DNA from 2 places in the Streptomyces sp. NPDC051963 genome. Region 2 is predicted to be linked to the other one. Evidence: riboswitches for the same ligand, from Rfam matches in the RefSeq annotation. Region 2 holds a riboswitch; the other holds the start of a gene.
The links. Region 2 has a riboswitch for cobalamin ahead of metE (5-methyltetrahydropteroyltriglutamate--homocysteine S-methyltransferase). Riboswitches for the same ligand answer to the same signal wherever they lie in the genome.
Positions count from the first base shown of each region.

Region 1: linked by a shared signal. The riboswitch ahead of ACIHFB_RS17565 (energy-coupling factor ABC transporter permease) and the one ahead of metE (5-methyltetrahydropteroyltriglutamate--homocysteine S-methyltransferase) in region 2 are both predicted to bind cobalamin.

Region 1 covers NZ_JBIUCC010000004.1:176,671-179,874, reverse strand. The annotation lists gene cbiQ (cobalt ECF transporter T component CbiQ) at 1-312, opposite strand, end outside; gene ACIHFB_RS17570 (energy-coupling factor ABC transporter substrate-binding protein) at 313-660, opposite strand; gene ACIHFB_RS17565 (energy-coupling factor ABC transporter permease) at 657-1,349, opposite strand; cobalamin riboswitch at 1,379-1,628, opposite strand; gene ACIHFB_RS17560 (alpha/beta hydrolase) at 1,688-3,181, opposite strand.
Region 2 covers NZ_JBIUCC010000006.1:637,725-640,928, reverse strand. The annotation lists gene ACIHFB_RS27400 (FAD-binding dehydrogenase) at 1-752, shown strand, start outside; cobalamin riboswitch at 823-1,046, shown strand; gene metE (5-methyltetrahydropteroyltriglutamate--homocysteine S-methyltransferase) at 1,203-3,204, shown strand, end outside.

The DNA of each region.
Region 1 (3,204 bases), on a different contig from region 2:
TTCCCCGGCGCGCACATGTCCCTCGTCGGCGAGGGACACGAACCCGTCCGGGCCGCCGACCTGCACCAGCAGGGTGGCAGCGCCGGTCACGCAGAAGCCCAGCGGGACGCGGTAGGCACGCCACAGCTTGCGACCGGGCACGCCCGCCGGGCCCAGCAGCACGGCGAGCGCGGTGGCCAGGACCAGGGCCGCGCCCGGCCAGGGCGGCAGCGAGATCGCCAGCACGGTGAGGCCGAGCCCGAGCACGGCCTTGTCCACGGGGTGACGGCGGCGCCAGCGACTGCTGTGCGCCGCCGCGTCGATGGGCAGCACTCAGACCTGCTCGTCGGCCGTGCTCTCGGCCCCCCGCGGCTCCAGTGCCCGCTGCTCGCCCTGCCGCCGCCCGCGCCGCAGGCCGAAGTAGTAGGCGAGGACACCGGCGCCGAGGGCCGCCTGCAAGGCGAACAACGCCGACTCGATCTCGCCGGACGGCGGCTCGTACAGGGGCGAGAACCAGGGCTCGTAGTCCGGCTTGATCTCGGTGATCGCCGTTTCCGCCTCGGCGTCGGCGCCCGTGAACGGCTCCTCCTTGTGGTCGCCGAGGCCGAGGACCAGCGGCAGCACCGCGAGCGCGGCCACGGCGAGCAGCAACAGGGAGTTGATCTTCGCGTTCCGGCTCATCGGGCCACCGCCTCGGCGTCGGCCTTCTTGCTGAGCAGCACGCCGAGCCGGGTCAGCTCACCCTTGCTGGACTGCACGAGCAGCCGCATCACCAGCACCGTGAGCAGTCCCTCGCTCACCGCGAGCGGGATCTGCGTGACCGCGAAGATGGACCCGAACTTGCCGAGCGCACCCAGGAAACCGCTGCTCGGGTCGGGGAAGGCGAGCGCCAGCTGGACGCTGGTGACGCAGTAGGTGGACAGGTCGGCGACGAACGCGCCGAAGAAGACCGCCACCATCAGCGGCACGTCGTAGCGCCGCAGCACCTTGTAGACGGCGTATCCCGCCCAGGGCCCGATGATCGCCATCGAGAACACGTTGGCGCCGAGCGTGGTCAGGCCGCCGTGGGCGAGCAGCAGCGCCTGGAAGAGCAGGGTGATGGTGCCCAGCACCGCCATGATCGGCGGCCGGAACAGGATGGCGCCCAGGCCGGTGCCGGTCGGATGGGAGCAACTCCCGGTCACCGAGGGCAGTTTGAGGGCCGACAGAACGAACGTGAAGGCTCCGGAGGCGCCGAGGAGCAGGGTGCTCTCCGGGTGCTCTTTGACCTCACGGGTGAGTGACCGGACTCCGTGGACGACAAATGGCGCCGACGCGACGCTCCAGGCGACCGCGTGCGCCGGAGGCAGAAAACCCTCGGCTATGTGCATGGCTCAGCAGACCCTCTCCAGCACCTCGTGGATGGTTGACGTGCCCTGGCCGGTCTCCTGGCTGACGGGTACCACCGCCCGTGCTCCGCCTTCCCGGGTCCGAGGACCCAGTGGCTGCCCTTGGGCCCTGCCGTCGAACTCCCGTCCCGCCGTGCAGGCGGACGACGAGCATTTGACGGCAGGGCCCAAGGGCCGGAGCCGGACTTCCCGATTCACAGTGGCGAGGGCCGCACCGGCATCACACCGGATTTCCCGTTCACCAAGGCGTGGTGACAGTAGTGGGCCCCCGGGGGTGGTGACAAGCCGTGCATGGGGGCGCACAGGGGGAGTGAACAGCGCTAACGGCCGTCGCCGCCGGGCTCCGGCAGTCCCGGCCCCGCACACCGTACGTCCGTATCGGGCACCTTCCCGCCCACGAGATACGCGGCCACCGTGCCGTCCACGCAGGTGTTGCCGCGGCTGGCGAACACGCCGTGCGAGTAGTCGTCGGCGAGGGTGATCAGACGCGAGCCGGGCAGCACCTTGCCCAGTTCGCGGGCCCCCTCGATCGGAGTGACCGCGTCGTGCGCGGAGGCGACCAGCAGCACCGGCGGGGCGTCGGGGCCGCCGAGCGGGGTCCGCCGGGCGGGCCGGTACGGCCAGTAGGCGCAGGTGGACGCCTCCATGCCGGTCAGGACCGGCTGGGAGTCGATACGGCGGGTGCGGCGGATGTCCGCCAGGATGCGGTCCGGCGTCGGCGCGGGGCCGTCGGCGCACTTGACGATGCGGTTGGCCGCCTCGTAGTTGCGCGAATCGGCGCTGTCGAACGCCGTGCCGGGCCGAAGCCCGTCCGTGGTCCGGTCGTTGAGGTAGTTCCGCATCCCGTCGGCGAGAGTCGTCCAGCGTTCGGTGCGGCCGAGCGCGCGGTAGACGGCACGGTCGAACTCGGACGCCCCGAAGCCGTCCACGGGTGCGGCGCCGAGCCCTCGGCGCACCCGTAGAGCGGCCCGGCGTATGTCGTCGGCGTCCGAGCCCAGGCCGAAGCGGTCGGCATGGGCCGCGGCCCACTCGAAGAACGTGTCCCGCTGCCGCAGCAGCGCCCGGCTCTGGAGCACGTCGAACGCGTACCAGTCCCACGGCCCGACCACACTGTCCAGCACCATCCGCCCGACCCGCCGCGGGAACAGCGCCGCATAGGCCGCGCCGAGATGGCTGCCGTACGACACCCCGAGGAAGCTCGTCCTCGGCTCGCCGAGCGCGGCGCGGACGGCGTCCATGTCGTACGCCGTCCGCTCGGTGGACAGATACGGCAGGACGTCGCCCGCGCCCGTCGCGCAGTCGTGGGCCATGTCCCGCAGCGAGGCGAGGTAGGCCCGTTCCGCCGTCGGACTCGCCGGCACGGGATCCGCGCCCGGACTGTCGAACAGGCCGCCCATGTCGCCGCAGCCGACCGGTGAGCTCCGGCCGACGCCGCGCGGGTCGAAGCCGATGACGTCGTACGAACGCCGCACGCTCTCCGGGAGTTTGGCGCGCTTGGTCACCGCGTAGGGGAGCCCGGAGCCGCCCGGCCCGCCGGGGTTCACCAGCAGGATGCCGCGTCGCTCGGCCGGCGTGCCGGAGGCGGGGACGCGGGAGACGGCGATGGTCAGACGCGGTCCCTCCGGGTGGTGCCGGTCGAGCGGGACGTCGATCCGACCGCACTCCACGCGGTCGGGTGCGGGCGGGCGTGGGACGGAGTCGGGGCAGTCGCCGAAACGGACGGCCGGTGCCGGGGGTGCGGCCGCGGCGGGAGCGGGTGCGGGGAGCAGCGCGAGGGCGCACAGAATCACCGCGGAGCGGGTGTGAACGGACAAAAGGAACCTCAAGGTGATGTTGT
Region 2 (3,204 bases):
CGGGCCCCTCCTCGATGTGGTTCGACGCCACCGGCAAGCGGTTCAACACCCCGGACATTCCTGGGTACGACACGCTGCACACGCTCAAGTCGATCACCGAAACCGGCTACGACTACTCCTGGTTCGTCACCACCCAGAAGATCATGGCCAAGGAGTTCGCGCTGTCGGGCTCGGAGCAGAATCCCGACCTCACCAACAAGAACGTCTGGCAGCTGCTGTCCCGGATCTGGCAGACCCCCGAGCCGATCGAGAAGTTCAAGAACAACGGGGCCGACTTCGTCGTCGCCACCACGCTGCCCGAACTGGTCGCCGGCATGAACAAGTTGACCGGTGACGACCTGATCGACCTGGCCGGTCTGAAACGTCAGATCGAGGCACGGGACCGGGAGATCGACAACCCGTACACCAAGGACGTCCAGGTCATGGGCATCCGCAACGCCCTCGCCTACCCCGGCGACACCCTCAGCCGTACCGCCTCGGCCCACAAGATCCTGGACTCGAGCGCCGGACCGCTGATCGCCGTACGCCTCAACATCCTCACCCGCAAGACGCTCGGCGGGCTCCAGACCGACCTCTCCGGCCGCGTCCTGGACGGGACCGGAACCCCGATCCCAGGGCTCTACGCGGCCGGTGAGGTCTCGGGTTTCGGCGGCGGCGGTGTCCACGGCTACCGCTCCCTGGAAGGCACCTTCCTCGGCGGCTGCCTGTTCTCCGGCCGCCAGGCGGGGCGCGCCGCGGCCGCCGCGAGCTGAACTCTTGAGAGTCGCTCCAGGCCCTGAGCCGAACCGTCGGCTCAGGGTCGCCCCACACATGAGCTGTGTATAGGCTGACCGTGCAGCTGGTTCGCCCTGCCCGCCAGGCAGACGCGTCGCAAGAGGGAACCCGGTGGGAATCCGGGACTGCCCCGCAGCGGTGAGTGGGAACGACCGCCGTCATACGCACTGGATCCGGAGCGCCGGACCCGGGAAGCGACGGCCAGTAGGTGTCTCGTACGACATGAGACGCGCCCGCGAGTCCGAAGACCTGCCACTGCCCGTGCGCGGCTCCCCGTGCGCGGAGACTCGGTGACCTCGAGGGCGGGTCGGCGCACACCAGGCGGGACGGGCACACGCACAGCTGCCCCCGCCGGATCTGCTGCTCCTTCGCGTCCACGACCGGTCTCCGGGTCGTGTGTCATCCCACAGCTCGCGAAGGAGAGTCTCGTGACAGCGAAGTCCGCAGCCGCGGCAGCAGGGGCCACCGCCTACGGCTACCCCCGCCAGGGCCCGAACCGGGAACTGAAGAGGGCGATCGAGGGCTACTGGAAGGGCCGCGCCACCGCCGCCGAGCTCCGGCGGACCGCCGCCGAGCTCCGCCGCTCGACCTGGCGGCAGCTGGCCGAGGCCGGCCTGACCGAGGTGCCCACCGGCGACTTCTCGTACTACGACCACGTCCTGGACACCACCGTCATGGTCGGCGCCATCCCCGCCCGGCACCGCGCCGCCGTCGAGAAGGACGCCCTGGACGGCTACTTCGCCATGGCGCGCGGCACCCAGGACGTGGCGCCGCTGGAAATGACGAAGTGGTTCGACACCAACTACCACTACCTCGTACCCGAGTTGGGCCCGGACACGGAGTTCACCGCCGAGACCGCCAAGCAGGTCGGCGAACTGAAGGAGGCCCTCGCGCTCGGACTGGCCGCGCGGCCGGTGCTCGTCGGCCCGGTCACCTACCTGCTCCTCGCCAAGCCCGCCCCCGGCGCACCGGCCGACTTCCAGCCGCTGACCCTGCTGGACCGGCTGCTGCCGGTGTACGCGGAGGTCCTCGCCGATCTCCGGGCGGCGGGCGCCGAGTGGATCCAGCTGGACGAGCCCGCCCTGGTCCAGGACCGCACCCCGGCCGAACTGAACGCCGCCGCCCGCGCCTACCGCGACCTCGGCTCCCTCACCGACCGGCCGAAGCTGCTGCTCGCGTCGTACTTCGACCGGCTCGGCGAGGCGCTGCCCGTGCTGGCGAAGGCACCGGTCGACGGGCTCGCCCTGGACTTCACCGGGCCCGCGGCCGCCAACCTCGACGATCTCGCCGCGGTCGGCGGCCTGCCCGGCAAGCGGCTGGTCGCCGGCGTGGTGGACGGCCGCAACATCTGGATCAACGATCTGGGCAAGTCCCTGTCCACCCTCGCCACCCTGCTCGGCCTGGCCGGCCGCGTCGACGTCGCCCCGTCCTGCTCGCTGCTGCACGTCCCGCTCGACGCCGACGCCGAACGCGAGATCGAACCGCAGATCGCCCGCTGGCTCGCCTTCGCCCGGCAGAAGACCGCCGAGACCGTCACCCTGGCCCGCGGCCTCGCCCAGGGCACCGACCGGATCGCCGCCGAACTCGCCGCCAACCGGGCCGACCTGGCGTCCCGGGCGGGCTCGCCCATCACACGGAACCCGGCTGTGCGGGCCCGCGCGGCCGCGGTCACCGCCACCGACGCCCGCCGCTCACTGCCGTACGCCGAGCGTACGGTCGCCCAGCGCGCCCACCTGAACCTGCCGCCCCTGCCCACGACCACCATCGGCTCCTTCCCGCAGACCGGCGAACTGCGCACCGCCCGGGCCGACCTCACTGCCGGACGCATCGACCGGGAGACGTACGAGCGCCGCATCGAGGAGGAGATCCGCGACGTGATCTCCTTCCAGGAGCAGACCGGCATCGACGTCCTGGTGCACGGCGAGCCCGAACGCAACGACATGGTCCAGTACTTCGCCGAACAGCTCACCGGCTACCTCGCCACCCGGCACGGCTGGGTCCAGTCCTACGGCACCCGCTATGTCCGCCCGCCGGTCCTGGCCGGCGACATCTCCCGTCCCGAACCGATGACGGTGCGCTGGACGACGTACGCCCAGTCCCTGACCTCCAAGCCGGTCAAGGGCATGCTCACCGGGCCGGTCACCATGCTCGCCTGGTCCTTCGTCCGCGACGACCAGCCCCTCGCGGAGACCGCCCGGCAGGTGGCCCTCGCCCTGCGCGACGAGGTGAACGACCTGGAGGCGGCCGGGACTTCGGTGATCCAGGTGGACGAACCCGCCCTGCGCGAGACGCTGCCGTTGCGTGCCGAGGATCACCCCGCCTACCTGGCCTGGGCCACCGAGGCGTTCCGCCTCACCACCGGCGGCGTGCGGCCGGACACCCAGATCCACACCCACATGTGCTACGCCGAGTTCGGCGACATCGTCCAGG